Regions from separate parts of the Neorhizobium sp. T7_12 genome, predicted to be linked through region 3. Evidence: predicted binding sites of a transcription regulator. Region 3 holds the regulator's gene; each other region holds the start of a gene.
What was found. Region 3 encodes LexA, which represses DNA repair genes until DNA is damaged. Its sites were predicted from a motif close to TGTTCNNNNTGTGTTCNG; they were not measured.
Positions count from the first base shown of each region.

Region 1: the regulator LexA is predicted to act here: its motif matches at 2,780-2,797, upstream of C5J26_RS22610 (helicase-related protein).
Region 2: the regulator LexA is predicted to act here: its motif matches at 1,962-1,979, upstream of dinB (DNA polymerase IV).

Region 1 is NZ_PVBK01000012.1:104,944-114,892, forward strand. It holds gene C5J26_RS22590 (acetyl-CoA C-acetyltransferase) at 1-574, shown strand, start outside; gene C5J26_RS22595 (beta-ketoacyl-ACP reductase) at 716-1,444, shown strand; gene C5J26_RS22600 (YMGG-like glycine zipper-containing protein) at 1,696-1,953, opposite strand; gene C5J26_RS22605 (DUF3309 family protein) at 1,995-2,150, opposite strand; gene C5J26_RS22610 (helicase-related protein) at 2,875-6,087, shown strand; gene C5J26_RS22615 (RNA-binding S4 domain-containing protein) at 6,093-6,506, shown strand; gene fdxA (ferredoxin FdxA) at 6,710-7,048, shown strand; gene C5J26_RS22625 (CarD family transcriptional regulator) at 7,436-8,008, shown strand; gene C5J26_RS22630 (RNA polymerase factor sigma-32) at 8,317-9,183, shown strand; gene C5J26_RS22635 (M48 family metalloprotease) at 9,198-9,949, opposite strand, start outside.
Region 2 is NZ_PVBK01000011.1:6,290-16,238, forward strand. It holds gene C5J26_RS21320 (alpha/beta hydrolase) at 181-1,122, shown strand; partial or broken gene C5J26_RS21325 (DNA polymerase ligase N-terminal domain-containing protein) at 1,283-1,535, opposite strand; gene C5J26_RS21330 (hypothetical protein) at 1,538-1,846, opposite strand; gene dinB (DNA polymerase IV) at 2,022-3,110, shown strand; gene C5J26_RS21340 (alpha-ketoglutarate-dependent dioxygenase AlkB) at 3,393-3,956, opposite strand; gene C5J26_RS21345 (hypothetical protein) at 4,177-4,515, opposite strand; gene C5J26_RS21350 (hypothetical protein) at 4,812-5,153, shown strand; gene C5J26_RS21355 (AraC family transcriptional regulator) at 5,640-6,575, opposite strand; gene C5J26_RS21360 (sugar ABC transporter substrate-binding protein) at 6,714-7,964, shown strand; gene C5J26_RS21365 (carbohydrate ABC transporter permease) at 8,030-8,893, shown strand; gene C5J26_RS21370 (carbohydrate ABC transporter permease) at 8,890-9,708, shown strand; gene C5J26_RS21375 (NAD(P)-dependent alcohol dehydrogenase) at 9,714-9,949, shown strand, end outside.
Region 3 is NZ_PVBK01000002.1:403,423-413,371, forward strand. It holds gene gltA (citrate synthase) at 1-218, opposite strand, end outside; gene C5J26_RS07955 (ComEC/Rec2 family competence protein) at 506-3,028, shown strand; gene lexA (transcriptional repressor LexA) at 3,009-3,728, opposite strand; gene C5J26_RS07965 (VOC family protein) at 3,929-4,801, shown strand; gene kdsA (3-deoxy-8-phosphooctulonate synthase) at 4,806-5,654, shown strand; gene eno (phosphopyruvate hydratase) at 5,765-7,039, shown strand; gene C5J26_RS07980 (septum formation initiator family protein) at 7,202-7,519, shown strand; gene pdhA (pyruvate dehydrogenase (acetyl-transferring) E1 component subunit alpha) at 7,714-8,784, shown strand; gene C5J26_RS07990 (pyruvate dehydrogenase complex E1 component subunit beta) at 8,803-9,949, shown strand, end outside.

The DNA of each region.
Region 1 (9,949 bases), on a different contig from region 3:
TATCATCCAGACGCGGAAGGGTGACGTGACCGTCGAGAACGACGAATACATCCGTGCCGGCGCGACGCTCGATTCGATGGCCAAGCTGCGGCCGGCCTTCGACAAGGAAGGCACCGTCACGGCGGGCAACGCATCCGGCCTCAACGACGGTGCGGCGGCTGCCGTGCTGATGACAGAAGCCGAAGCCGCCCGCCGCGGCATCACGCCGATGGCCCGTATCGTCTCCTGGGCGACTGCCGGCGTCGATCCGCAGATCATGGGAACGGGTCCGATCCCGGCCTCGCGCAAGGCGCTCGAAAAGGCCGGCTGGCGCGTCGCCGATCTGGAGCTCATCGAGGCCAACGAGGCGTTCGCGGCCCAGTCCTGTGCCGTCACCAAGGATCTCGGCTTCGATCCGTCGCTCGTCAACGTCAACGGCGGGGCGATCGCGATCGGCCATCCGATCGGCGCATCGGGTGCCCGCATCCTCAACACGCTTCTTTTCGAGATGAAGCGCCGCAACGCAAAGAAGGCACTCGCAACGCTCTGCATCGGCGGCGGCATGGGCGTCGCCATGTGCCTCGAAGCCATGTGACGCGATAGGATGATTGTGGATAATCCCGCCGGCGTTGCAAAACTTCGCGGCGGGCCTATCTCCCCGACGGAAGCATGTCAAACTAGGTAAGTATCCGGTCACATAGAAGGACCGGATCACAACTCAAAAGGGGAAGACCGCATGAGCAGGGTTGCATTGGTTTCGGGAGGAACGCGTGGGATCGGGGCAGCCATCTCCGTCGCGTTGAAGGCGGCAGGTTATCGCGTCGCGGCAAATTTTGCGGGCAACGAGGAAAAGGCGAAAGCCTTCCACGACGAGACCGGCATTCCGGTGTTCAAGTGGGATGTCTCCAGCTATCAGGCCTGCGTCGACGGAATAGCGAAAGTGGAGGCCGAGCTCGGCCCGATCGAGGTGCTGGTCAACAATGCGGGCATCACCCGCGACGGCATGTTTCACAAGATGACGCCTGAACAGTGGAACGAGGTGGTCGGCACCAACCTGACCGGCCTCTTCAACATGACGCATCCCATCTGGAACGGCATGCGCGACCGCGGGTTCGGCCGGGTCGTCAACATCTCGTCGATCAACGGCCAGAAGGGCCAGATGGGCCAAGTGAACTATTCGGCAGCCAAGGCCGGCGATCTCGGCTTCACCAAGGCGCTGGCCCAGGAAGGTGCTTCAAAGAACATCACCGTCAACGCCATCTGCCCTGGCTACATCGCCACCGAAATGGTGCGGGCGGTGCCGGAAAAGGTGCTGAACGAGCGGATCATTCCGCTGATCCCGGTCGGACGCCTCGGCGAACCGGAAGAGATTGCCCGTTGCGTCGTATTCCTCGCCTCCGACGACGCCGGCTTCATCACTGGTTCGACGCTGACGGCGAATGGCGGCCAGTTCTTCGCGAGCTGATTTCCGCCATTAACCTTTGAGCGGGTTTCGGCGCATGGTGGTGCGCCGAAACGGTCGATCTCTATGGTTAACAAATTGTTTTTGCACGATATATTGCGGTGAACAAACCGCGAAACGGGTGATGTCGCCGATTCGTCGGCGATTCGTTCCGGCTTTGGCCAAGGGTTAATGCCGACGGCCTCTCAGGCAAAAACAAAACCGGCGCCGATTGCTCGGGCGCCGGTCCTGAGGGACTGGATTGTTGCTCGCGATTAGCGGCAACGGGCCTCGTAACGACGGCCGTAACGGTCGCGATAGATGCAGTAGCCGCGGCGTTCCGAGGACTGGCCGATCGCAGCGCCGACAAGGCCGCCCGCAACTGCGCCAACCGCCGCGCCACCCCAGCTATTCGTCACGGCGCCACCGATAACCGCACCCGTGCCGGCGCCGATTGCGGTGCCGCGTTCAGTTGCAGTACAGGAGGCGAGCGTGCCGATCATGCAGCCCGCAATCAGAATCTTCTTCATCATGTCAGTTTCCCTTCCCTTTGGTACACACGGCTACGCCGCTTTTAGATCCTGCCCATCAGCAGCAGGATAATGATGATAAGCACGACAAGGCCCAATCCGCCCGACGGACCATAGCCCCAGCCTCGGCTATAGCCCCAATTCGGCAACGCGCCAATGAGTAGCAGGATGAGGATGACGAGCAACACGGTTCCGAGCATGATTTTCTACTCCGCTAGACAATCCAGTATGGATTTGGCGAGGAAACGTAGCGCCGTGATTTTTGTTCCATCGGCTTGCAAACGTGTGCTCTCACGTGTGGTTAAACTGCGTTAGCCAATGTTAATGGCACCTGAACATATTCGCTTCCGAAGTCTTTACCGCGACGATTTTCTTGCGGGTCTCTCGTGATGAGACCTACCATATCTTGTGAGAACAAATAGCGAAGATAGAGATGTCTGTGATTCGTCGGCGATTCGTTCCACCTTTGGCCTGAATCTTAATTTCGTGCTTGAAGGAGGGCGGAACGGCCTGAATCGGTTGATGAAACATTAACCATATCAATGCATTGACTCTTCCGATTCTTCGTGAAAGCGCAGCTTCGGGATGAGTCCTGCAGTTGTATGCATCCAATCTTGATGCAGATTCACGATGTCGTGGGGAAATCCGGAGTCGCATCAATATATAGCGGTGAACAAAAGCTGAATCTTCTTGAGTCTGCGATTCGTCTCCGATTCGTTCGCGTCTGTTCCTTTACGTTTAAAATTCGAATCGCCGAGCGTTGATTTGCGGCCTCCAGCGATCACTCTTCGGCCGCAAAACTATTCTTCAGGCTTGCGTTTGCCTGACTAGATCGCCATGTGTTGCGTGGCTTCTAGTTTTGGGCGAAGGCGCGAGACCCAAGCCGTATGTGATGCGCGGAACCAGGCATTGAATTTCCAGCCCATGATGCTCAGCGGGCGCGGCGTCACCGCCGTCCTCGGACCCACCAATACCGGCAAGACCCATTATGCCATCGAGCGCATGGTGGCGCATGGCACCGGTGTGATCGGCCTGCCGCTTCGGCTGCTGGCGCGCGAGGTCTATACGCGCCTTGTCGAGAAGGTCGGCGCCTCGCAGGTGGCGCTTATCACCGGCGAGGAAAAGATCACTCCGCCGAATGCCCGCTTTTCCGTCTGCACCGTCGAGGCCATGCCACGCGAGACGAAAGCCTCGTTCGTCGCAATCGACGAGGTACAGCTCGCCGGGGATCTCGAACGCGGCCATATCTTTACCGACCGCATCCTGCATCTGCGCGGCCGTGATGAAACGCTGCTTCTGGGGGCGGCGACCATGCGGCCGATCCTTGAGAGGCTGTTGCCGGGAATAACCGTCGTCGAGCGGCCGAGGCTCTCGCAACTCTTCTATTCTGGGCAGAAGAAGATTACCCGCCTGCCGCAGCGGTCCGCGATCGTGGCGTTTTCAGCCGACGAGGTGTATGCGATCGCCGAGCTTATCCGCCGCCAGCGCGGCGGCGCGGCGGTGGTGCTGGGTGCGCTCAGCCCGCGTACCCGCAACGCCCAGGTCGGCCTCTACCAGTCCGGCGACGTCGAATATCTCGTTGCGACGGATGCGATCGGCATGGGGCTCAATCTCGATGTCGATCACGTGGCATTCGCCCAGGACCGGAAATTCGACGGTTATCAGTTCCGCAGTCTCAATCCGGCAGAACTGGCGCAGATCGCCGGCCGCGCCGGGCGGCATGTGAGGGATGGGACGTTCGGCGTGACGGGGCAGGTCGCGCCTTTCGAGGACGAATTGGTCGAGCGAATCGAAAGCCACCACTTCGATCATGTCAAAGTGCTGCAATGGCGCTCGAAGGCCCTCGATTTTTCGTCGCTCAAGGCTCTGCGGGAAAGTCTGGATGCGTCGCCGACGCTGCAAGGATTGACACGGGCGCTTCCCGCGACGGACAGCCAAGCCTTTGATTATCTTTCGCGTTATCCCGAAATCAAGGACATCGCGACGACTCCCCAGCGGGTCGAGAAGCTCTGGGAGGCCTGCGCGTTACCGGACTATCGACGAATTGCGCCGGCGCAGCACGCCGACCTTATTTCGACTCTTTTTTCCGATCTTGTACGCTTCGGGACGGTGAATGAAGAATTCATGGCGGAACAGGTCCGCCGCGCCGACCGCACCGATGGTGAAATCGACACATTGTCGGCCCGCATAGCGCAGATCCGGACCTGGACCTACGTCTCTAATCGCCCTGGTTGGCTTGCCGATCCGACACACTGGCAAGAAAAGACACGGGAAATAGAGGATAGGTTATCGGACGCGCTACATGAAAGGTTGACGAAACGCTTTGTTGATCGCAGGACATCTGTGCTCATGAAGCGCCTGAGAGAGAATGCGATGCTGGAAGCTGAAATCAGTGTGAATGGCGATGTCTTTGTAGAGGGACATCACGTCGGGCAATTGGCCGGTTTCCGGTTTACGCCCGTTTCGGGAACCGAGGGGCCCGACGCCAAGGCGGTGCAGGGTGCCGCTCAGAAAGCGCTGGCGCTCGAATTCGAGGCGCGGGCCGCGAGGCTTTATGCCTCCGGCAACAGCGATCTGGCGGTCGGCTCCGACGGGTCCGTTCGCTGGCTCGGCGAGCCCATCGCCCGTCTTGCGCCGACCGAGCATGTCATGCGGCCGCGCGTCATCCTGCTCTCCGACGAGCAGCTGACCGGCAATGCCCGCGAACATGTGCTCGCCCGCCTCGAGCGCTTCGTCAACCATCACATCGCCACGGTTCTGAAGCCGCTCGACGATCTGTCGCGCGCCGAAGACCTGCAGGGCCTCGCCAAGGGGCTCGCCTTCCAGCTCGTCGAAAGTCTCGGCGTGCTGTTCAGGCGTGACGTCGCGGACGACGTGAAGTCGCTCGATCAGGATGCGCGCGCCTCGATGCGTCGCTACGGCATCCGTTTCGGCGCCTATCACGTCTTCATGCCGATGCTTCTGAAGCCCGCACCGGCGGAGCTCATCACGCTCCTCTGGGCGCTGAAGAACGACGGCCTCGACAAGCCCGGTTACGGCGATCTCATCCCGGCGCTTGCCGCAGGGCGCACTTCGGTGGTCGCCGATCCGACGTTCGAACGGATGTTCTACAAGCTTGCGGGTTTCCGCTTCCTCGGCAAGCGTGCCGTGCGGATCGACATCCTGGAACGGCTTGCCGATCTCATCCGTCCGCTTCTGCAGTGGAAGCCGGGCTCGACGCCGCGTCCGGAAGGGGCATATGACGGCCGCCGCTTCACGGCCACGACCGCAATGCTCTCCATTCTCGGCGCGACGCCGGACGATATGGAAGAAATCCTCAAGGGCCTCGGATATCGTGCCGACGCCGTGAAGCCGGAAGAAGCGCAGGCATTCCTGGCGGGCCAGGATGCAGGTTCCGTGAGCGCTGTTCCTGCAGCCGCGTCGGCAGGAGACGCGCCGGAAGCCTCCGACGGCGATGACGCCGATGCGAGCGACGCTTCGGCCGAGACAACGGCAGAAACCCCTTCGACCGAGGCCGCGCCTGAAACCGCCCCGGCAGAGGCCGTGGCTGATGCTGCGCCGGCTGAGACGGCTACTGCAGAACCGGTTGCTTCGGAAGAAGCTCCGGCTGAGCAGGCTGCGGCTGAAGACGAGGCAAAGGCTGCCGAGACTGGAGAGCCGAAGCCGGTCCTGCTGTGGCGTCCGGGCGGCGGCCGTGAAAACAACCAGCGCGGCGGACGCCCTCAGCATGGCGATCGCCGTGGCCATGGCGGCCAGCGCAGCAATGCCGGTGGCGAAGCCGGCCAGCCGGCCCAGGGCCGTCGTGATGAGCGTCGCGACGGTGGTGGCGAGCGGCGTGATGCGCGCCCGGCCGGGGAACGTGGTGGCGAGCGCAACGGTGGCGAACGCAAGGACGGCGGCAAGCCGAACCGCGACAACAACCGCCGGCCAGATAACAACAATACCAACAACCGCGGGGGCGATCGCCCCAACCGCGGGGAGCGCCACGAAGGTGGCCCGCGTCCGGACCGCAACGACCGCGGCAAAGGGTCGCAGCCTGCGCGCTTCGAGGCCAAGCCGCCCCGCAAGGAGAAGCCGATCGATCCGGATTCGCCCTTTGCAAAGCTTGCAGCTCTCAAGGAGCAGATGAAGAAGTAAGGCCCATGACGGAAAAACAGCCACAATCCGGTTCGCGCCAGCGCATCGACAAGTGGCTGTTTTTTGCCCGCATGGCGAAGTCACGGTCGATCGCCCAGGATCTCATCCGCTCGAACCACGTGCGGGTGAATGGAGACCTGGTGTCCCAACCCAGCTCCCAGGTGAAGCCGGGGGACCGCATCGATCTCAAGCTCGAGCGTCGCGATCTCGTGCTGGTGGTCAAGGCCGGCGGGGAAAGGCGAGGACCTTTCGAAGAGGCCCGGCTGCTCTATGAAGATATCAGTCCGCCTCCCGAAGAAACCAAGAGGCTGACGTTGTTCGAACAGGCGCAACGGGCGCAGGGAAGCGGCCGGCCGACCAAGAAGGAGCGCCGCGACACCGATCGGCTGTTTCCGGGTATCGACGCGGACCTAGATTAGAAAAAACGACCCGCTGCGCTCAGGTTTTCAGCACGGATATCCTTGCTAAGCCAAGCCAAAGGCTTTACCTGACTGTCGAAAAGCCGGATCGCCTACCTCCTGTCATTTTTGCAGTTGGGTTTTCGCCTCTCCCGGCTTTCCGGTGTGCCGGCGCTTCCCATCCGTCGACGTGCCGCTGATCCGCGATAGTCCTGGAGTGCCGCATGACGTATGTCGTGACCGACAATTGTATCCGCTGCAAATACACCGACTGCGTCGAGGTCTGCCCGGTCGACTGCTTTTATGAAGGTGAAAACTTCCTCGTCATCCATCCCGACGAGTGCATCGATTGTGGCGTCTGCGAACCGGAATGTCCCGCCGAGGCGATCAAGCCGGACACGGAGCCAGGCCTCGACAAATGGCTCAAGATAAACACCGAGTTCGCTCAGATCTGGCCCAACATCACGGTCAAGCGCGATGCGTTGCCCGAAGCCAAGGAGATGGACGGCGTCACCAACAAGTACGAGCAGTATTTCTCCGCCGAACCCGGCAAGGGCGATTGAGATTTGCTCCGACGGAATGGCTCGGAAGCAGTTTCGAATCACTTTGCCTTTTTGTTGGGCAGAGCACGGCTATAGTGCTCTGTGCACCTGCAAAAGCAAATTATTGATTTCCGCACTTTTTTGTGGTAGACAATAAGAACTGTTCCACAAGGCGGCACGTGCGTGCCCAAAAAACATCACGAAAGCAACAGACCACCCAAAGCGCGGTTTCCGTGACATTGCAACGCTTGAATGTTGTCGGTCGCAGTACCCCGATGGGTGTTTTTTCGCTCGCGTTGGTCGGACCAGTATGGAGTGACCCGACGGTTTCCCCCGTCTCATCCGGGCCTGACAGACCCGGTTCCCCCGACCCGGCAATGGGTGAGTAACAGGGAGTTTGTGAAACGAATGACGACTCAGCAGAAAAAGACTTCTCCCGCACGCCAGGGCTTCAAGACTGGTGAATCGATCGTATACCCCGCTCATGGTGTAGGCACTATCTCTGCGATTGAAGAGCAGGAAGTTGCCGGCATGAAGCTTGAGCTTTTCGTAATCGATTTCGAAAAGGACAAGATGCGCCTCAAGGTGCCAGTCGCAAAGGCCGTCAGCATCGGCATGCGCAAGCTGTCCGAAACGGATTTTGTCGAACGCGCTCTCAAGGTTGTTCAAGGCAAGGCCCGCGTGAAGCGCACCATGTGGTCGCGCCGCGCCCAGGAATATGATGCAAAGATCAATTCCGGCGATCTGATCTCGATCGCGGAAGTGGTTCGTGACCTCTATCGCGCCGACAACCAACCGGAACAATCCTATTCCGAGCGTCAGCTTTACGAAGCCGCTCTCGACCGCATGGCTCGTGAAATCGCTGCCGTGAACAAGATGTCCGAAACCGAAGCCGTCCGTCTTGTCGAGGTCAATCTCGCCAAGGGTCCCAAGCGCGGCAAGAACGTAGAGGAAGATGAGGCGCAGGAAGAAGCGGCCTGATCATCCATCCATAGTTCTCCCAAAAACCCGGCCTTCGAGCCGGGTTTTTTATTGGAACTTTTTCTCCCCCTCCGCGTTAACCCGCCGGAACGGCGAACTGATGTGCGTCGGTTTGCGTTCGGGACAGCTAAGTGCGGGGCGGAAGATCGGTCTCTTGAGCCGGTTGTGAATCCCCCGCGGAACATAAGACGAGGGGAGCAAAAGCGGCAGGATATTCATTCCATCATCGTTCGGGCTTGTCGCGTGCACGGTGTCCCTGGTTTGTGCCTCGCTGTTTTTGTCGGATCAGACCGTTCACGGAGAACACCATGACAGCCATGTCCGCAGACCGCACGATGATCAAGATAGCAATGTCCGCTCCATATCTCGCCCGCGAGGAGGAGCGCGATCTGGCGGTCCGCTGGAAGGACGATCAGGACCAGGATGCCCGAAACCAGATTGCCCTTGCGCATATGCGTCTGGTAATCGCCATGGCCTCGAAGTTCCGTGGCTTCGGTTTGCCGATGAGCGATCTCGTACAAGAGGGCTATGTAGGGCTGCTCGAAGCGGCGGCAAGGTTTGAACCGGCCCGCGACGTGCGTTTTTCCACTTATGCCAGCTGGTGGATCCGAGCCTCGATGCAGGATTACATCCTTCGAAACTGGTCGATCGTGCGGGGCGGCACCAGTTCCGCGCAGAAAGCGCTGTTCTTCAATCTTCGCCGGCTGCGTGCCAAGCTCGCCCGCGGCGATTCCAATCTCACCGCCCGGGCAATTCATGAAGAGATCGCAGTGGCACTCGGCGTCAGCGTCTCCGATGTCCAGACCATGGATGCGCGCCTTTCCGGCAACGATTCCTCGCTGCAGGCGCCGTCGATCGCTGGCGATGCGGATAGCGGCGAACGGCTCGACATGCTGGCCAGCGCCGAACCGCTGCCGGATGAGCAGGTTTCCGGGATGATCGACGGTGAACGGCGGCTGAAATGGCTGCAGGGCGCGCTCACCAAACTCAACGACCGGGAAAAGAAGATCATTCGCGCCCGCCGCCTGACAGACGACGGCGCGACGCTCGAAGCGCTGGGCGCCGAACTCGGCATTTCAAAGGAACGTGTGCGGCAGATCGAAAGCCGGGCGATCGAAAAACTCAAGTCGGCGCTGGTGTCGGCCAATCCGCAGATGGCTGCGGCCGCCTGCTGAGGCGGCCCCCGATCTCATTCGGAAATGATCTTGAACTTCTGGCCCGGGGAGATCGTCGCCCCGGCCGGCAATGCGTTGATCATCTTGAAAAGGTCGAGCTTGCGATCCGTTCCCATCACACGCGCCGACAGCGATGCGATGGTGTCGTCCTTGGTTGCCGTGACGATGCGTACCCGCAGCGGCTTCAGCGTCGCGATTTCCGGAGGCGTCATCCGGCGGAAGGTCGAACGGAGAATCTCGGAAGTCGTATCGAGCGCCGGACTGCCCTTCGGCACCGCCGTCAGGAAGCGGAAGATTTGATTGTCGACGCGGATGACGGTCACGTCGAAATCCCAGCGTTCCGCTGAAGCCCTTGCGGTTGCCGCAGGCATGCCATTCACCTGGATCTCCCGCACCGTCTCCGGCTGCAGGCCCGCCACCCAGCCGCTCGTCAGATAATTCGGCAGATTGTCGTTATCGCCCGCGGCAACGCCGTCAAAGCGGATCGCCGTTTCGCCGGGGCCGGTCGCCAGCACCGCTTCCACCTTGTTGTCGATCCGGAAGTCCGGCGGCACGTCGAAACGGATGCCGAGGCCGCCATGCAGGAAAGTCTGGCCGCGGACATAACCCTCCTGAGGGCTGTCGCCATAGAGCAGGCCGTCGATGCCGGCGATGTAATAATCACGGCCCTTGTCGCCGACGGTGCCTTCCTGGCCGAAATTACGGGCATGGCGGCGGGCGAGATCGACGCGCTGAGTGGAGTTCGGATGGCTCGACAGGAAGTCGA
Region 2 (9,949 bases), on a different contig from region 3:
ATCTGAGATGTGAATGGAAGAATGCGCATGGCACGCGGAACTTTGGCGGGCTGAATTGGTTTGCCGGCTCTCTGGGGGAGCCTGCCATGATTGGGCAGTGTCCCTTCCCCAGGCACGTCATCGGTGTTGATCGACAGATGTGTCGCCTGCGGTCTGCGGCGCCGCCGCCCGAGTAATACCATGAAGATCGACCCTGCCGACATTTTCAACCCAGGCGACTTTGCCAGCGCACGGCGTCTCAACCGTGTCCTGTCATGGATGCCGCGTTACCACGCGGGCAGACGGCTGAACGCCAGGCTGATTGACAGCGTTATCGGGATTGGCCAGCGTCTCCTGCCTGGAAGTCGATGGCCGGACATATCGATCGAGACTATCGAGCTGCCGGTCGGTAACCATCAGACGATGATCCGCATTCTCCGACCTCGACCGATAGTCAAAGCTCTTCTCCTGCACTTTCACGGTGGGGCGTGGGTCTTGGGCAATTCCCGGCTCGACGATGGCTGGAACATGCGGATGGCGAAATCGTGCGGCGTCACCGTCGCCAGCGGCGATTTTCATCTTGCGGTGGATGACGATCTTGAGCGGACGATAGAGGACGCCGTCGCCATCACCGGGTGGGCCCTGGATCATGTTGCGGACTTCCAAACGCATCAGCTGATCATCGAAGGCGAATCTTCTGGTGCACACCTTGCCGCGTGTGCGCTGACCCGCCTCGCCAGACATCGCTCGCTCGAAGAGGTAGCCGGATTTGTCTCGTTGTGCGGAGCCTTCGACCTGGGCGGATCGAAAAGCCTCAGGACAGCGAAGGGCAGTCTGATCATCGAGCCCAAATCGGCTGAGAGGAACCTCGACAGATTGACCGCCAATTTAGCGTCCGACGCGGACCTTTCGCCAGTTTTCGCGGATCTGTCAGCAATGCCCCCTGCCCTATTCATTGCGGGAGCGCTTGATCCCATAGTAGAGGATACCATCCGCATGCATGACCGCTGGCAACGCCAAGCCGGCAGGTCGGACCTCCTTGTCGTGCCCGAAGGCCCTCATGGCTTCGAACGGCTACCGACCCGGCTGGCTGCTAAAACCCGGCAATTCATGGCGGACTGGATCAACCGGACATTGTCGTAAACCCAGCCGGTAATATTCCAGTTGAAGTAGCGTTATGGCCTTACCGGTTCACTAGGCTGATCTGAAATGGTTACCGGCCTTCAAGCCTGGAGAATTCTCACGGTTGAGATTTTCAAACGAGTAGAAGCCTACGCGGAAAACTGCAAATGAAACAAGGTTAGTCGAGCGCGTGATCTTCGACCTCGACTGCCAGTCGCTTGTCGTGGGTATCAAGCGACGGCCCTTTGGTTACTGCCCTGGACTTAAACAACTCCGTCAAGTTCGAGCCTCAGATCATAATGGAGCCGTGTGGCGTCGTGCCTCCGGATAACGCACCGCCGGCGGTCCGACGGCTTGACCTGCGCCTCGCTTCTCGGCTCGCTGGTCTTCTTGAAATCACGCTTGGCACGGTATTTTGAGAGATTGTCGCCCATGCTCAGCGGCTCGACACACGGAGCGCACCGGCGTCTCCAAGACTGCGCTCGACGGCGGTGACTTGGCTGGATGCGATATCCACCGAGACCTCGATCTCGCCTTCGAGAGGCACGTCGCGACGGGCGCCCTCTTCATGGGAGACATCGCCGCCCGACGGCGCCGAGCCGACGGAATTGCGGTCGGTTGCCGACTGAATAAAGATGTCCGGCCTCGATATGCCGTGCTGCTGAACCAGATGTTCGACGGCAAGATCGGCTGCTTCGCGTGTTTCGAAAGTGGCCCGGATTGTCGTAGTGCTGTCGTCCGCCATTGGGTGTCTCCCGATGTTGATTTCCACAGGATGTGAATGCCTTCGGTGGCGGCTGGTTTCGATCGCAGTGAGAAGACGCCGTCGAATTCGGTTGATATCGCACGTAAGCCTGCTATGTTCTCTTTTTGTTTCGACTCGAATTCCAGGGCCGATCTATCGTGATCCTAAAGCCGCCATGGACGAGATGAACTCAACCCCGGTCCGGAAAATTATACATGTGGACATGGATGCCTTTTATGCCTCGGTCGAGCAGCGCGATAATCCGGACCTACGTAACAAACCGATTGCCGTCGGTGGCTCGGCCGCCCGCGGTGTAGTGGCAGCGGCAAGCTATGAGGCACGAAAGTTCAGCGTTCACTCGGCAATGCCATCTGTGACTGCCAAGCGCAAATGTCCCGAGCTGATTTTCGTGCCTCCGCGCTTCGACGTCTACAAGGCTGTGTCGCAGCAGATCCGCGAAATCTTCGCCGAATACACGCCCCTCATCGAGCCGCTTTCGCTCGACGAGGCTTATCTCGACGTTACCGAAAACCTCAAGGGCATGGAGATCGCCACCGAGATTGCGTTGGAGATCCGCGCCAGGATCAAGCTGGTCACCGGCCTCAACGCCTCGGCCGGGATTTCCTACAACAAGTTCCTCGCCAAGATGGCGAGCGACCTCAACAAGCCCAATGGACAGGCAGTCATCACGCCGAGGAACGGGCCGGCCTTCGTTGAAGTCCTCCCGGTCAATAAATTCCATGGTGTCGGACCGGCAACGGCCGAAAAGATGCATCGGCTCAGAATCGAAACGGGCGCGGATCTGAAAGAGAAGACGCTTGAGTTCCTGGTGGAGCATTTCGGCAAGTCAGGACCGTATTTCCATGGCATCGCCCGCGGTATCGACAATCGCCAGGTCAAGCCGGATCGGGTGCGCAAATCCGTCGGCGCGGAAGACACATTCTCGCAAGACCTCCACGCCTTTGAGCCTGCCCGCGAAGGGCTTCAGCCGCTGATCGAAAAAGTGTGGGGTTACTGCGAGGCCAATGACATTGGCGCCAAGACGGTGACGCTAAAGGTCAAATATGCCGACTTTACCCAAGTCACCCGCAGCAAGACGGTCCCTGCACCCCTGTCGGCGATCACTGATTTTCAGGATCTGATCGGCCTGCTTCTCACGCCGATTTTCCCACTGAAAAAAGGGATACGTCTGCTCGGCGTCACCCTGTCCTCGCTGGAGCGGCAAGCACCGTCTGCGGAACCGCAGCTAAGGCTGGCGCTTTAGACCGCCAGTCTTGTCCAACCAGGAGGTTGGGCGTTGGACCCGAAAGCGCGCTCCAGCTGAAGCCGACGCTGGATGTGAGGATCGGGAGGGAGGCTGGTCCAGGCATGCCTCGACGCTAGGAGTGATACGTATCGCCTTCAAGAATGCCGGAGTGGAATTCATCTCCGAAGACGACGGGGGGATGGCGTGCGGTTTGCGAAACCGCAAACGAAATTGCGCTGAGAACCCGCTCAGATAGCGGGCGGCAAGTTGTTATGGCACTCCCGCTCGCTGGCAAGGGCGTCACCTGAGCTCACGAAAGGTGATCGAGTAGCGCAGCCGATCGACAGGCGGGATGGAATGCTCCCATTCATTCCTGCTTGGCCCTGACAGCAGATAGGCCGAGCCGGGTTCCGCTGATATAGAAAAACGTTCCCATTTGCTACCAGCTCGCCGTCTCAGCCTGAACCTACAGCTAGATAGAAGCGACAGGCCGACAACACGGGCGAAGGCCGCTTTGTCCCTGTGCCAGCCGATCGGCGCGCCAGGCTCATATTCCGTCACCAATACCTGCTGCAAACTGTCAGGCCGAATGCCGGCGAAATGGGCAGCGATGTCGCGGACTGGCAGCAGATCGTCGGGTATCGCTTCAGTCTGACGAAGGCGCTGCGTATCGAAATCAAACTTCCAACCGAAGGAGGCAACGCGCCGCTTGCCTTCGTAGCCATGGAAATCGAAGGGCTTCAGCGGCATTTCCTTGATAAGGCGCACCAGGTCGGCCTGCATCCCCGCAGGAACCACATCTGGCAAGTAACGGAAGCCGGCGGGAAAAAAGGGCGCCTGCTCCTTAAACAAATCGGCCTGCATGGGCATCACCGCGCTTCTTCGGAGTTTACGTTAGACACGTGCCGACTGAGCCTGAACCACGACGATGATCTCGTCTGTCACGCCGGTGTCGTCTTGGAAGTCATCGGTTTGGTTGCGCACGGATGGATGGGCTGGTGCGGTCGGATCGGTTTCATCGCCTCCAAACCGAGGGAAATGTACTCGGTTCCCGGAGCTCTGCTCGCACAGTTCGCGGATTGACCTAATGAAGCACGGACCGCGCGTTCGACCTGTTCGAATATAAGTGCAGGAGCATGACGCCCTGCCTCAGCAAAAGCTCGGCGGCCGCTAGGTTTTCTCCTTCCGGATCATTAGCGCATCCTACGATCGAACCCGCCAGACATCTCGAATTGGCGGCGAAGCAAGTGTCGCCCTGTTCTTCGGCTTGACCAGCAGCTTGCCTCAGCGCGTCGGTGACGGTGTCAAGCAGTTGGAACCGCTCGACGGGATCCATTTCTACAAGGGTTTTGGCAATTTCTTCCATGCTGTCTCCTTCGCGCACGCCGTCGCTCAGCCACTGGCGGCGACGGAACGGCATCATACTTGAAACTCACCTGGATAGTCTCAGAGTATATGGGGTGCCGAGAGCAAGCGAGCAAATCATGGCCGCCATGTATTCCGTGCATGCATTAGGCTCACCTAAGGCCAGTGGCGAGTTGGCGGGCGTTGGGAGGAAGGCCACCGCCGCCAACCGAACATACGAAAGGCGTTGCCATACTGGTCGTCGACCGGCGAGCCTTGAACGCTAGCGAACACTATCTATTTTAACAACGACCCTTGGTCCGGGCCCCTCTGGCGAAGTCTTCGGCGCTTTCGTGATGTCGGACCGTTTCCGACATGTTTGCCGAACCAGTGATAGGTTTTTTGATGATCTCGGATATCGCAGCCTGGCTGTTCGCTCTTTTTGTCATCGATCCTCTTCAGGCTGAGATAAGCGCGCATCTGGAACGCGCCAATGCTCCCGTAGCCGCAATCCAGCAATCTCGCCAGTGCGTCGAGTCACATGGACCGCGGCTTTTGCAACGCGCCGGCGAAGAACCCGGTTGGGCGGTCGCTACGGCCGTGAGCGTTGCAGTCGGCTGGATCTCGCCGGTACAGCTTCTCGACGAAGGCGACCCGAACTGCTCTACCATCATAAAAGTTTTTCAGATCGAGAATGACCATGTCAATGGAGCTTGATCATGGGGCCAGAGGTAGGCACGGCAGCTAAGCCGCGTGGCATCGCCTCAGCTACGCTTGCAAAGCTTGCCTAGACGGCCCGCGACCGCGGGGGACTTTAACACAGGAAGACACAACCGTCTGTGCTTCTTCTCCGATTCCACTCCCTTGCTGAGGAGGGACAGCTGATGGCGGAATCCCCATGTTACAGATGATTTGTGGACACGATGCCGATCTTCGATGAACAGACGGGACGGCCTGCGGTAGAGGAAAGTGCGCGTTCAGGGAGGGACGTAGGCGTGCGCTCGGCCGGTCGAAGAGCATCATCAGGAATGGCTAACTCGCCAGTGACGATGTGGCCGGCGAGTTAGCCCTGGTTATTTTTCCCTCAGGTTTTCGTTGCCTGATCTCGCGCGTCGAGAAAGTAGCGGTTCTACCGCTCCAAGACACGTCGCGCCATGGCTGCACTTCCTTCAGCTCGTCGGTACATGACTTTCTTCTCACGGCTTAGGCTTGTTTTAGCGAGCCAGCGATAACCGACTTCGCTCTGATGCGCGCGGCCTTGCGATAGGCTCGAGGTGTGAGGCCCGTTTCCATCCGGAAGTAGCGATTGAAGTTGGACAGGTTGTTGAAGCCGGCCTCGAAACAGACGTCGGTGATCGTTGTCTCTGTCTCCGCAAGCAGTGTGCGGGCTCGCCAGACGCGGACCGAACGGCTGTAGTCGGAGAAGTTCATGCCTGTGAGACGCCGAAAGGCGCGCGAGAAGGCAGAGGGCTCGAAACCGACCTGTTCCGCCACCTCGTGCATCTGCGCGCCGGGATTCGATTGCAGGATCTGTATCGCCTGGTCGATCCGACGGTGCCTGCGGTCCGACACCTGATTATAGACTGAGAGAAAGTGTTCGCTCGCAAGCAGGCGCTTCGGCGATGCAGCCTCGATGTCCTGCAGAATTTCCAGAAAGAGCCCTAGTCCGCCCCGGTGGCCGACGGCGTGCAGTTCAAGGATCTTGGCCCCGATGGCGAAGGCCTCTGGACCCAAAACCTCAATCCCGCGCTGAGCGAGTGGCTTCAGTCGATGGAGCACGTCAAACTCGGGACAGATCGCACGGACGCCAATCAGGGCATCCGCGTCGAATTGTAGGACCAGGTCGCGGCCGGGGATCTCCGGTGCGCCGGGTGTAATCCAATTATGCGGCAGATTGGTGCCCGTGAGCATGAGGTGTCCCGGCCGAAAGGGGCCAATATAGTCACCGACGTAGGCGAAGCCACTCGCACCCGGGATGAAATGGATCTCCCATTCCGGATGATAGTTCCAGATGCAGATCGGATTGGGATAGTCGTCCCGCCGGATCAGATAGGAGGCGCCTCCTGGCAGGACGATCTGCTCGCGCGTGGCAGTGAAGGTTTCGGAGATCGACTGCGGAAAATCTGATGCAATAGGCATTCACAGACTCATGTTGTTGCGCACAGATGTCAAAATAATACTAGTTCTGCGACGAAGACAAACTAGTTCGCGCTGATAGCCTGCGCAAAAATGCCCCCTGTCGATGGTAAGGGAGTTTACCATCTGAGGGAGGAAATCATGACACTCAATGCTCTCCGTGCCGGTTGCGCGGTCATCGCCATGCTTGCCGCATCCAATGCTCTTGCCGCCGCACAATGCACCGACGACGTGCGCGTCCTGGCACAGCCGCGTGACGGTCTCACACTTCTCGAGGACTATGTGGACGAGTTCGAAGAGCTCTCGGGCGCGGGCTTCGAGATCAGCTATCTCAACGAAAATGACCGCCGCGCAAAGTCGCAGGCCGACGCCTCGACCGTTGGCAGCTTTGACGTTTACTACGTCGATGAAGCTAACCTCGCACTTTTTGCCTCGTCCGGCTGGATCGTCCCCCTCGGGGGCTTTTACCCGGCCGAATATGACTACAACGACTTCGATGCCGGCATGCGGGCTGCAGCCACCTATAATGGCAAGCAGTGGTTTGCGCCGGTGCAGGGCGGCGGCGACCTGATGGTCTACCGCACCGATCTCCTGAAAAAGGCCGGCATTGCGCCACCAAAGACGTGGGACGAATATCTCGCGGCCGTACAGAAGCTGCATGACCCGGCGAACGGCGTCTACGGAACCGCCCTGCGCGGCCAACGTGGCTCAGGCGCTAACGTGTGGCGCTGGATGCCCTTCTTTAAGGCCAATGGCGGTGAGTGGTTCAAGGACGGCAAGCCGTCCTTCAACTCGGATGCCGCCTTGAAAGCGACCAAGACCTATCTCGAGCTCTTCAAGTATTCGGCACCTGGCACGCAGACCGGTTCCTGGGACGAATCCACCGGCGCTTTCCGCTCCGGCAAGGTGGCAATCATCATCGAATCCGCCCCGCTCGGCGGCATGTCCGTCGACAAGGCGCAGAGCCAGGTCGCCGACAAGGTCGCCTTCTCCGTACCGCCCTCGCCACTGCCGGGTGGCGGCTACGCCCATGGTTTTGCCATCGCGTCCAAGGCAAACGCGACGGATAAGGAAAAGGCCTGCGCCGGTCTCTTTGTCGCCTGGGCCACGTCCAAGGAGCAGGAGGCCCGTCGCCTCGCCGCAGGGCAGCCGGGCGAACTGACGCGCACCAGCACCTATCAGAGCCCGGAATATGCCAAGACCTTCGGCCAGAACCTTGCCGACGCCATGGCTGCGACAGGCGAGAAAACCACTGTCACCTTCTGGCAGGATCCGCGCTGGCAGGAACTGGGTAACCAGTGGGGCATCATGCTGGAAGAACTGATCACCGGCAGCCGCACCGACATCAAGGCGACGCTGACCGAACTTGAAGCCTTCGCCGCCAAGCTCTGACACTTCCTGAGCCCTCTAGCGGGCGCGTCTGTTGACGCGCCCCTTTTCCCATCCGAGGATTTGCCATGCGCCGCGGCCGCTCGCTGCCCTACGTTTTTCTGGGACCCACATTGGGTATCCTGATCGTGCTCGCGCTCGTGCCGACGATCTACGCGATCAACATATCGCTCCAAAATCGCACCCTTTCGGCCCCCAATGCAGACTATGTCTGGTTCGCCAATTACCTCGCGCTGTTTTCGGACGCCCGCTTCCTCAATGCGCTCTGGGTCTCCTTCAAGTGGGAGATCATCAGCGTGACTGCGACCATGGTGACGGGGCTCGCCATTGGGATTGCGATGTTCGAGGCAGCGAGCCCGCGCATGCGCAACATCCTCTGCGTGCTCTTCATCATTCCGGTCCTTCTGCCCCGCGTCTGCGCTGCTTTTGTCTGGAAGTTCGCCTTTCACCCGCTCTATGGCGCGCTGACCTGGCCGGTCAGGGAACTCACCGGTATCACGCCGGACATTCTCTCGACCCCGCTTGGCGCACTTCTCGCCGTCGCCTTCGTCGATGTCTGGCAATGGGGTCTGTTCTTCGCGGTCATCATCCTGAAGCTTCTCGAATCCCTGCCGCCGCAGCCGCTTGAAGCTGCACGGATCGACCGGGCGACCCGCTTCGAGATTCACCGTTTTGTCACCCTGCCGATGCTGAAGGCGCCGCTGATCAGCCTGCTGCTTGTCAAGGCAATCGAAAGCCTGCGCTCCTTTGATCTGGTTTATGTCATGACGCGCGGTGGTCCCGGCATCTCCACCGAGACTCTCGACATGTACGCCTATTCCCAAGGCTTCATCGAAGCGGGCAAGATCTCCTACGCCTCATCCATGGCCGTCATCATGATGGTGCTGACTATCGTCACCTTCACCTTCACCTGGAAGAGGCTCAATCGATGAAGCTCTCGACCCTCCTGCTCAAGCTTTTGCTCCTTTTTGCCGCCGCCTTGGTCGTGCTGCCGCTGCTATGGACCTTGCTCAACGCCTTCAAGACCAATGCAGATCTCCTGGTTTCGACGCCGAAACTGGTCTTCCAACCGGTCTGGGACAATATGAGCTATGTCCTGAACCGCCGCTCGGTTGCACGGGCGCTCACCAATTCTCTGATCATCTGCTCGAGCGCCGTGCTGCTCGGTGCCGTCCTCGGAGTGCCAGCGGCTTATGTGATCGCCCGGTTCAAGAACCGTATCACGGCGGAAGCGCGGTTCTTCGTCCTGTCCCTCCGCTTCCTCCCCCCAGTCGCAATCGCCATCCCCATGCTGGTCATCTGGCTCGGCCTCGATCTCTACGACACCCGCCTGTCGTTGATCGTGACCTATCTCATCGTGACCGCCTCGATCACGATCTGGTTGTCAGTGCCGGCCTTCGAGCGCGTCAGCCTACATGTCGAGGAGGCCGCCCGTGTCGACGGACTTGGCCCATACGCGACCTTCTTCCGCGTCGCGCTGCCGATCGCCCGTTTCCAGGTCTTCGGCGCCATCGCCTTCTCCTTCGTCCTGGTCTGGAACGAGTTTCTGCTTGCCATGATGCTCACGACCTCGAAGGCGAAGACCCTGCCGATCATCGCCTCCGAAATGTCGCAGCTCGGCATGAACGTGCCCTGGGGCATCCTGAACGCTGCCGTCGTCCTTTTGTCTCTGCCACCGCTGATCCTTCTCGGGGTCCTTGCCGGTGGGCTCAACGCCGCATTCTCCAAGAAAACTGATCAAGGTTGACCTTCATGAAAGCACTTGTCCTCGAACGTGTCGGCGAACTTTCCCTGCGCGACATCGAACTGCCACAGCAGATGGGACCGGACGACGTTCGCATCCGCATACACACAGTCGGAGTCTGCGGTAGCGACGTGCATTATTACACCCATGGCCGCATCGGTGACTTCATCGTCAACGAGCCCATGGTTCTCGGCCATGAGGCAGCTGGAACCGTCACGGAAATCGGTGCCAACGTCACCCATCT
Region 3 (9,949 bases):
GGATAACCGCGATGCAGCAGGATGCCCGCGTCGCCGTCGATATAGGTGATCTTGGATTCGCAAGACGCCGTCGAGGTGAAGCCCGGGTCGTAGGTGAAGGTGCCGGTGTGTTTGTAAAGAGCGCCGATATCGACCACGTCCGGACCGATGGTGCCCGACTTGACCGGCAGATCGACTTTTCTGTCACCGATTACCAGATTTGCGCTTGTATCCGTCATGCTGATCCTCCAACCTTTTGGCGGCATGGCGCCCAAAAAGCGCCACAAGAATTAAGCGTCCACAGTTTAGCTATATGATCCGAAAGCTGATGCCAAGCTGTCGTGACGGCATTTTGTGCAGCGCGAAAAAATATTGGGCAGCGGCTTTTGCTTGGATGTCCAACTTCCTGTTGCAGGCCTTTTTCGCGCCTCGGAATTCCCGATATTTAACCGTTGGTTGACGGCCGGGGAGGAAGCGCGCAGGTTGCATTGCCGCATGTCTGGCGGTTGGGCGAACAGAGCGTTTCATGCCGGAGGAAGATGCATTTCCGACGCATGCCGAGGCAGGGAAGCTGATATCCCGGCCGCCGGATCTCCGCATAAACGGAGGAGCATCCGACTCGGTCAAGGTCCGGGACCTAGCCGAGCTTTTTCCCGCGATCGAACGCAGCCCGCCGGTTCACACGTCAGACGGGTCCGTTCGCCGCTCGACGATCCGACGCCTCGACCGGCTGCGGCGCCGTCTCCCGGTCATGCTGGAAGAGGAGACGGTCTATGGCCATGGCTTCCTTTTTCTGCCCGTTATCGTCGGGGCAGGGGCCGCCTGTTGGTTTGTGCTGCCGCAGACCCCGGCTTTCTGGCCGTATTTCCTTCTTTTTTGCGTCTGCGCGATCTTTGTTGTCGTCTCGCGCTACCGGTCCGGTGCCACGCACCTGTTGCCGCTCGCTCTCGCACTCTTTCTCGCAGGCATGATGCTGGCGCAGTTCGAGACCTGGAGGCGGCCCACCGTCATTCTCGATACGCCGGTGACCACCGAGCTTGCCGGCGTGGTCGAGCGCAGGGAGATCGACGCCCAAGGGCGATGGCGTTATATCGTCCGCATCGAGCGGACCTCCAATCCGCAAGTCAGGCGCCCACCGCAGCGTGTATCGCTGCTCGCAAGGTCCCGCCATGAGCCGGCCCAAACCGGCGAGACGATCAGCGGCCGCGCTCGCATTTCACCCCCGTCCGGACCCGCCTTGCCGGGCCTCAACGACTTTGCCTTTTCTTCCTATTTCGACGGCATCGGTGCGGTCGGATTTTTCTATGGAGCGCCGAAAAAGCAGGCTGCTGTCCAATCAACCCGGAGCTGGATTGCGGAGGTCGAAACCCGGCTTTTCGATCTGCGCAGCGCAATCGCAACCCATATCCGGGTGACCGTGCCCGGAGATCCCGGCGCCTTTGCCGCGGCGATCGTCACCGACGAGCGCCGGGCAATTTCCGAAGACACCACCGAGGCGTTGCGACTGTCGGGCCTCGCCCATATCGTCGCCATTTCGGGGCTGAACATGGCGCTCGCCGCCGGCATCTTCTTTGTCGGCGTGCGCACGGTGCTTTCCGTCTTCACGGGCTTCGCGCAGGCCTATCCGGTCAAGAAGATCGCAGCACTCGGCGCGCTGATGATGGCGACGGCCTATTACCTGATCTCCGGTTTCGGCGTTTCCGCCGAGCGGGCCTATATCATGATGGCGATCATGCTCGTCGCGGTGCTTTTCGATCGGCCATCGATCAGCCTGCGCAATGTCGCGCTGTCCGCCCTGGTCATCATCGCCATGTCGCCCTCGGAAATATTGGGGCCGAGCTTCCAGATGTCGTTTGCCGCCACCGCCGCCCTGGTCGCCGGCTACGCACTCTGGAAACACAGGGCAGAACGCCGCGATCCCGAACCTCTGCCACTCCATCACCCCGTGGTGACGCCGGTGCTGGCATCCTGGAATTTCGCGGCCGGCATCTTCGTGACGTCGCTGATCGGCGGCATCTCGACCGCCATGTTTTCGGTCGAGCATTTCCACCGTATCGCCACCTACGGCCTTGCCGCCAATCTCGCCGCCATGCCGATCATCTCCTTCGTGGTCATGCCGGCGGGGCTGGCCGGCATGCTGCTGATGCCGTTCGGCCTCGATGCGCCCTTCATGAAGCTCATGGGCCTCGGCCTGGAGTGGGTGATCGCCATCGCCAAACACGTCGCCGCCTGGGGCGGCGATGTCGGCATAGGGCGACAGCATCCCTGGTTCCTAGCTGTCTCGACGGCAGGTTTCCTGCTGCTGACGCTCATGAGGACGAGACTGAGGCTGATAGGCCTGCCGCTGTTGGTGACCGCTCTACTGCTTTCCTGGCAGGAGCGGTCGATGTCCCTGCCGGATATCCTGATCTCGGAAGACGGGGCGATGGTAGCACTTCTAGACGGAGAAGGGGTCGCCACCAATCGCGCCCGCCCGCCCGACTTCGTCTACGGCCAATGGAAAAGGGCGCTTCTGCTCGGCGATCCGACCAAGCCTGAAATGTCGCCATCCAGGGACAAGCCACCCGACGACAAGCCGCCCGGCGACAAGCCGCCCGGCGAGAGAACCAAAGAGCGCCCCGAACTGACCCCGCAGCAACTCGAAACGGCAAAGTCGAGGATAAAACAGGCGCCTGCCGGCCGCTTCACCTGCAAGCCGACGGCCTGGTGTGCGGCAAGCACGGGCAAGGGCATCGTTATCGTTGTCGAGGACGGCCGTTATGCGGGTGCCGCCTGCGACGCCGCCAGTCTTGTCATTGCGCCGCGTGCCCGCTTCGACCAATGCCGGTCCGGCGCCCTGATGATCAACGGTGCCACGCTTCGCAAGACGGGTGCCCTGGAGATCTCCCTCAACGGCGCGACCGACATTCGGCGCTGGCAGATCCGTGCCGCCATGGCGGGCGCAGATCGTCCCTGGAGCCGGCACCGCCACTATGATTGGCGAAGCCAGGGTTTCGATAGTTCATTGCCGGAACCGCTCCGGCAGATGATCAGTGATACCGGCGGATGAGGCCGACGAGCTTGCCCTGGATCTTCACCCGGTCCGGCCCAAAGATGCGGGTCTCATAGGCTGGGTTGGCGGCTTCGAGGGCGATGGAGGCACCGCGGCGGCGGAAGCGCTTCAGCGTCGCTTCCTCGTCGTCCACCAGCGCCACGACGATGTCGCCCGGATTGGCCGTATTGCTGTTGCGGATGATCACGGTATCGCCGTCGAGAATGCCGGCCTCGATCATCGAATCGCCCTTGACCTCGAGCGCATAATGTTCGCCGGAACCGAGCATCTCGGCAGGCACGGCGATGTCATGCGTGTTGTTCTGGATCGCCGAGATCGGCACGCCGGCAGCGATGCGGCCCATGACCGGAACGGTGGTGGCGTTCGGTGAATCGTCGTTGGCGGCGGGTTTCTGAGGCGCCGCGACCGGCTGCGGTTTGCCGAGGCTGCCCTCGATGACGCTGGGCGAAAAACCGCGCCGTGGCTGCATGCTCGGCGAGTAGGCTTCCGGCAGCTTGATGACTTCGAGCGCCCGGGCCCGGTTCGGCAGGCGGCGGATGAAGCCGCGCTCCTCGAGCGCGGTGATCAGGCGGTGGATGCCGGACTTGGACGCGAGGTCGAGAGCATCCTTCATTTCATCGAATGACGGCGGGATGCCGGATTCCTTCATGCGTTCGTGAATGAACAGAAGCAATTCCTGTTGTTTGCGCGTGAGCATCTTTTGGCACCCTCAGAGTCGGAAACAAATCCAGAACGGACACTATATGTTCCATATGTGTTCTGCAAGTCCCTAAATTTCTGTGAAGTATGATGATTTTTTCTTCATAGATGCGTGCCAGATATCTCGAGCCACACCACTTGCGCGGCGCGAGCCCGCTGCCAAAGTAGCTTTGCGATTCCAATTCCGGGGGCCCTCGCGTGAATGCAAGACCAATCGATCATCTCGTGCTGCCGGTGGCGGGACTTACCGCTGCGCGTTCCCGGCTCACGAAGCTTGGTTTTACAGTTGCGCCCGACGCTTTTCATCCTTTCGGCACAGCCAATGCTTGCGTGTTCTTCTCGGATGGCAGCTACCTGGAGCCGCTGGCTCTTGCCAATCGCCGTCATGCAAGCGCTGCCGCCAAACGTGGCAACGTTTTTACCGCACGCGATCTGGCCTTCCGCAAGGGACGCGACAGGCAGGGCTTCTCGGCGCTCGTTGTCGCCACGCGCGACGCGATGGCCGATCACGCGCGTTTCAAGATGCGCGGCGTCTCGGCAGGCGACGTGCTGGAATTTTCCCGCGGGATGACCTTGGCCGACGGTTCCGAAACCCAGGCGAGCTTCCGGCTGGCTTTTGCCGGTGATGACCGGGCGCCCGACTTCCTGATGTTTTCCTGCCAGCGGATCAATCCCCTGCCGGCCGATCGCGGCGAACTGGAGCACCATTCCAATGCGGTCATGGGGCTGAGCAAGATCATCCTGTCGGCATCGGCGCCCTCCGATTTCGCACCCCTGGCCGAGCAGGTGCTGATGACGAAGGCCAAGCCAGAGGCTGCTTCGCTCGAGCTTGCGGCGGCAAATGCCCACATTCGCATCCTGCAGGATCACGAACTCGAGGCGGAATTCGCCCTGCCGCCGACGCCGGGTGCCGAGGGGCTGCGCGGCCGGGTGATCATCTTCAAGACGGCCGATCTTGCCGTGACAGAGATCACCCTTGCTGCTAATGACGTCGCATTCGTCCGCCGGGAGGGCCGTGTTCTCGTCTCGGCGGCGCCCGGCCAGGGTGTTTTGTTCGGCTTCGAGGAATAGGTTCATGGAAGTTACCGCAAATTCCAGCGTCTCCGTCGGCGAGGGAGACGGCAAGGTGGTTTTCGCGCAGGACGCAAAACTGTCGCTGATCGCCGGTCCCTGCCAGATGGAAAGCCGCGACCACGCCTTCATGATGGCAGGCGCGCTGAAGGAACTCTGCGGCAAGCTCGGTATCGGCCTCGTCTACAAATCCTCCTACGACAAGGCCAACCGCACGTCGATTTCCGGCAAGCGCGGCATAGGGCTCGAAACCGCCATGGAAATCTTTGCCGACCTCAAGAAGGAGTTCGGCTTTCCGGTCCTGACCGACATTCACACGGAAGAGCAATGCACCGTCGTGGCGGAAACGGTAGACATCCTGCAGATCCCGGCTTTCCTCTCCCGCCAGACGGACCTGCTTGTCGCAGCCGCCAGGACCGGCCGCGTCATCAACGTCAAGAAGGGCCAGTTCCTGGCGCCCTGGGACATGAAGAACGTGCTTGCCAAGTTCACCCAGAGCGGCAATCCGAACGTGCTGCTCTGCGAGCGCGGTGCTTCCTTCGGCTACAACACGCTGGTCTCCGACATGCGCTCGCTGCCGATCATGGCGTCGCTCGGCGCTCCGGTCATCTTTGATGCGACGCATTCGGTGCAGCAGCCGGGCGGGCAGGGCGCTTCGACCGGCGGCGACCGCACCATGGTGCCGGTGCTGGCGCGCGCAGCCGTCGCGGTCGGTGTCGCCGGCGTCTTTCTGGAAACCCACGAGGATCCGGACAACGCGCCCTCGGACGGCCCCAACATGGTGCATCTGAAGGACATGCCACGGCTGCTCGAAAAGCTGCTCGCGCTCGATGCCATCGCCAAGGCGGCTTGAGCCCGCCCACAAAAAGCGCGCAAACTGCTTCGATTGTAATTTTCGTGTCATTGATTATGAGACATTTTCAGTGACCTCGTGACGTCAAGTCCAAACCCAGGGAGAGACCCTTGACCGCCATCACCGATATCATCGCCCGCGAAATTCTCGACAGCCGCGGCAATCCGACCGTCGAGGTCGATGTCTATCTGGAAGACGGTTCGATGGGCCGCGCGGCCGTTCCGTCGGGCGCCTCCACCGGCGCCCATGAAGCCGTTGAACTGCGTGACGGCGGCAAGCGCTATCACGGCAAGGGCGTCGAAAAGGCGGTCGAAGCCGTCAACACCGAGATCTTCGATGCGATCGGCGGTTTCGATGCCGAAAGCCAGATCCATATCGACAAGACGATGATCGCGCTCGACGGCACGCCGAACAAGTCGCGCCTCGGCGCCAATGCCATCCTCGGCGTCTCGCTCGCCGTCGCCAAGGCTGCCGCCGAAACGTCGGGCCTGCCGCTCTACCGTTATGTCGGCGGCCCCAACGCCCATGTCCTGCCGGTGCCGATGATGAACATCATCAACGGCGGCGCGCATGCCGACAACCCGATCGACTTCCAGGAATTCATGGTCATGCCGGTCGGCGCCGATACGCTGAAGGACGCCGTGCGCATGGGCTCGGAGATCTTCCACGTCCTCAAGAAGGAACTGGCGGCCCAGGGTCACAATACCAATGTCGGCGACGAAGGCGGTTTCGCACCGGGCCTGAAGAGCGCGTCGGAGGCCCTCGACTTCATCATGAAATCGGTCGAGAAGGCCGGTTACACGCCTGGCGACGACGTTTGCCTGGCGCTCGATTGCGCCTCGACCGAATTCTTCAAGAACGGCAAGTACGAAATGGAAGGTGAGGGCCGCACGCTCGAGCCGGAAGCCATGGCCGATTACCTGGCCGAGCTTGCAGCCAAGTACCCGATCATTTCAATCGAAGACGGCATGGCCGAAGACGATTGGGCCGGCTGGAAGTACCTGACCGACAAGATCGGCGCCAAGTGCCAGCTCGTCGGCGACGACCTGTTCGTCACCAACTCGGCGCGCCTGCGCGACGGCATCAAGATGGGTGTCGCCAACTCCATCCTCGTCAAGGTCAACCAGATCGGCTCGCTGTCGGAAACGCTCGATGCGGTCGAGACGGCACACAAGGCGAGCTATACCGCCGTCATGTCGCACCGTTCGGGCGAAACGGAAGATTCGACCATCGCCGATCTTGCCGTCGCCACCAATTGCGGACAGATCAAGACCGGCTCGCTGTCGCGTTCCGATCGGCTGGCCAAATACAACCAGCTCATCCGCATCGAGGAAATGCTGGGCCCGCAGGCCGTTTATGCCGGCCGCGGCATCCTGAAAGCCTAAGGCTTTTCGATCCGATATTTGCCATGAAAGCCCGCGCCAAAAGCGCGGGCTTTTTCGCGTCATGATTCTGGTCAACGATTGCTTAAGCAAGTTCTGCGAATTTGAAGCTCTGTTTCGGATCTGATTTGAGATCCCGTAAGCGTGACAAGGCGTTAGAGCGGCATGTGGACAAAGCATCATAAGAAAAGAAAATTCGGCCGTTTTGTCCTTCCCGCCATCACAGTCGCGTTTCTGTCCTACTTCGGTTATCATTCCATCCATGGCGACCTCGGTCTGATCGCCACGGAGGAATTCGAACGTCAGCGGCAGGCCCGCGCGGGCGAACTCGCCAAGCTGACCGCCCGGCGCGAAACGCTGGAGCGGCAGGTTCAACTGATGAGCGACGGTTCGCTCGACAAGGACATGCTGGACGAGATCGCCCGCTATCAGCTGAATATTTCCCGCGGCGACGAAATCGTCATCTTCAACAACTACTTCTAAATTAACCCGATTTCGGTTAATTTTACATTTCTGTAACCTATTCAATAGGTTGCGCGGAATGTGAGCCATGCATTTATGGCATTGCTGGGGCAGCTTTTCTTGCCTATGGTACGCCCCGACACCAGAGTGGGAATCTGGCGATACACGTCAGGGCGTAATCTCGCTCTCAACGCAGAACTCAAAGGGAGGGATGAATGGCGCCGACCAAGACCGCGTCTGTATCCGGCCGCAAACCAGCGGCAAAGTCTGCAATCAAATCGGCCTCGAAAGCCTCCGCCAAGGAGTTTACGGGCAAGAACACCCCGGATTTCGGCAAGGATCAGGATCTTCACGCCTATCGTGAAATGCTGATGATCCGTCGTTTCGAGGAAAAGGCCGGCCAGCTCTACGGCATGGGCTTCATCGGTGGTTTCTGTCACCTCTATATCGGCCAGGAAGCTGTCGTCGTCGGCATGCAGATGGCGCAACAGGAGGGTGACCAGGTTATCACCGCCTATCGCGACCATGGGCATATGCTGGCAACCGGCATGAGCGCGCGTGGCGTCATGGCCGAGCTCACCGGACGCAAGGGCGGCTATTCCCGAGGGAAGGGCGGCTCGATGCACATGTTCTCCAAGGAGAAGCATTTCTACGGCGGCCACGGCATCGTCGGCGCCCAAGTTTCGCTCGGAACCGGTCTCGCCTTCGCCAACAGGTATCGTGGTAATGACAGCGTCTCGGTCGCCTATTTCGGCGATGGCGCGGCCAACCAGGGCCAGGTCTACGAGAGCTTCAACATGGCGGCCCTCTGGAAGCTGCCGATCGTCTATATCGTCGAGAACAACCGTTATGCGATGGGCACCTCGACGGCTCGTGCGACGGCGCAGTCGAACTACTCGCTGCGTGGTTCCGGCTTCGGCATCCCTGGCATCCAGGTCGACGGCATGGACGTTCGTGCCGTGAAGGCCGCCGGCGACGAGGCGCTCGAGCACTGCCGCTCCGGCAAGGGCCCGATCATTCTCGAAATGCTCACCTACCGTTATCGCGGCCACTCCATGTCCGACCCGGCGAAATATCGCTCCAAGGACGAAGTGCAGAAGATGCGCTCCGAGCACGACCCGATCGAGCAGGTGCGCCTGCGCCTCATCGAAAAGGGCTGGGCCACCGAGGACGAGCTGAAGGCGATCGACAAGGATATCCGCGACGTCGTTTCGGATAGCGCCGATTTCGCCCAGGCCGATCCGGAGCCGGATCCGTCCGAGCTCTACACTGACATTCTGCTCTGATCGCGGGGAGGGAACCCAATGCCAATCGATATCCTGATGCCCGCGCTTTCTCCGACCATGGAGGAAGGCACGCTTTCCAAATGGCTGAAGCAAGAAGGCGACAAGGTCACGTCCGGCGATGTCATCGCTGAAATCGAGACCGACAAGGCGACCATGGAAGTGGAAGCCGTCGATGAAGGCGTGATCGGCAAGCTGCTGATCGCTGCCGGCACCGAAAACGTCAAGGTCAACACCAAGATTGCGGTGCTCCTGCAAGATGGCGAGAGCGCCGATGCGATGAGCGCGGAAAAGCCGGCGGCACCTGCCAAGGCTGACGCGGACACACCGGCTGCAACGTCCGACGCCGCAGGCGGCAAGGCCCGCGAAGCAAGTGAAGAGACGCCTGCCGCGGCCAAGGTCCCGGCCCAGCCCAGGGCCGAGGCTGCCGCCGATCCGGATATCCCGGCCGGCACCGAAATGGTCATGACCACCGTTCGCGAAGCGCTTCGCGACGCGATGGCCGAAGAAATGCGCCGCGACGAGAACGTCTTCGTCATGGGTGAGGAAGTCGCCGAATACCAGGGCGCCTACAAGATCACGCAAGGGTTGCTGCAGGAATTCGGACCCCGCCGCGTGGTCGATACCCCGATCACCGAACACGGCTTTGCCGGCGTCGGCGTCGGCGCCGCCATGGCGGGCCTGAAGCCGATCGTCGAATTCATGACCTTCAACTTCGCCATGCAGGCGATCGACCAGATCATCAATTCGGCCGCCAAGACGCTCTACATGTCCGGCGGCCAGATGGGTGCGCCGATCGTGTTCCGTGGCCCGAACGGTGCCGCCGCCCGCGTCGGCGCGCAGCACAGCCAGGACTATGCCACCTGGTACAGCCAGATCCCGGGCCTCAAGGTCGTCATGCCCTACACGGCTGCCGACGCCAAGGGCCTGCTGAAGGCCGCCATCCGCGATCCGAACCCGGTCGTCTTCCTGGAAAACGAAATCCTCTACGGTCACCAGTTCGAAGTGCCGAAGCTCGACGATTTCGTCCTGCCGATCGGCAAGGCGCGCATCCACCGCAAGGGTAACGACGTCACCATCGTTTCCTTCGGCATCGGCATGACCTATGCCGTGAAGGCGGTCGCCGAACTGGAAAAGGAAGGCATCGACGTCGAGTTGATCGATCTTC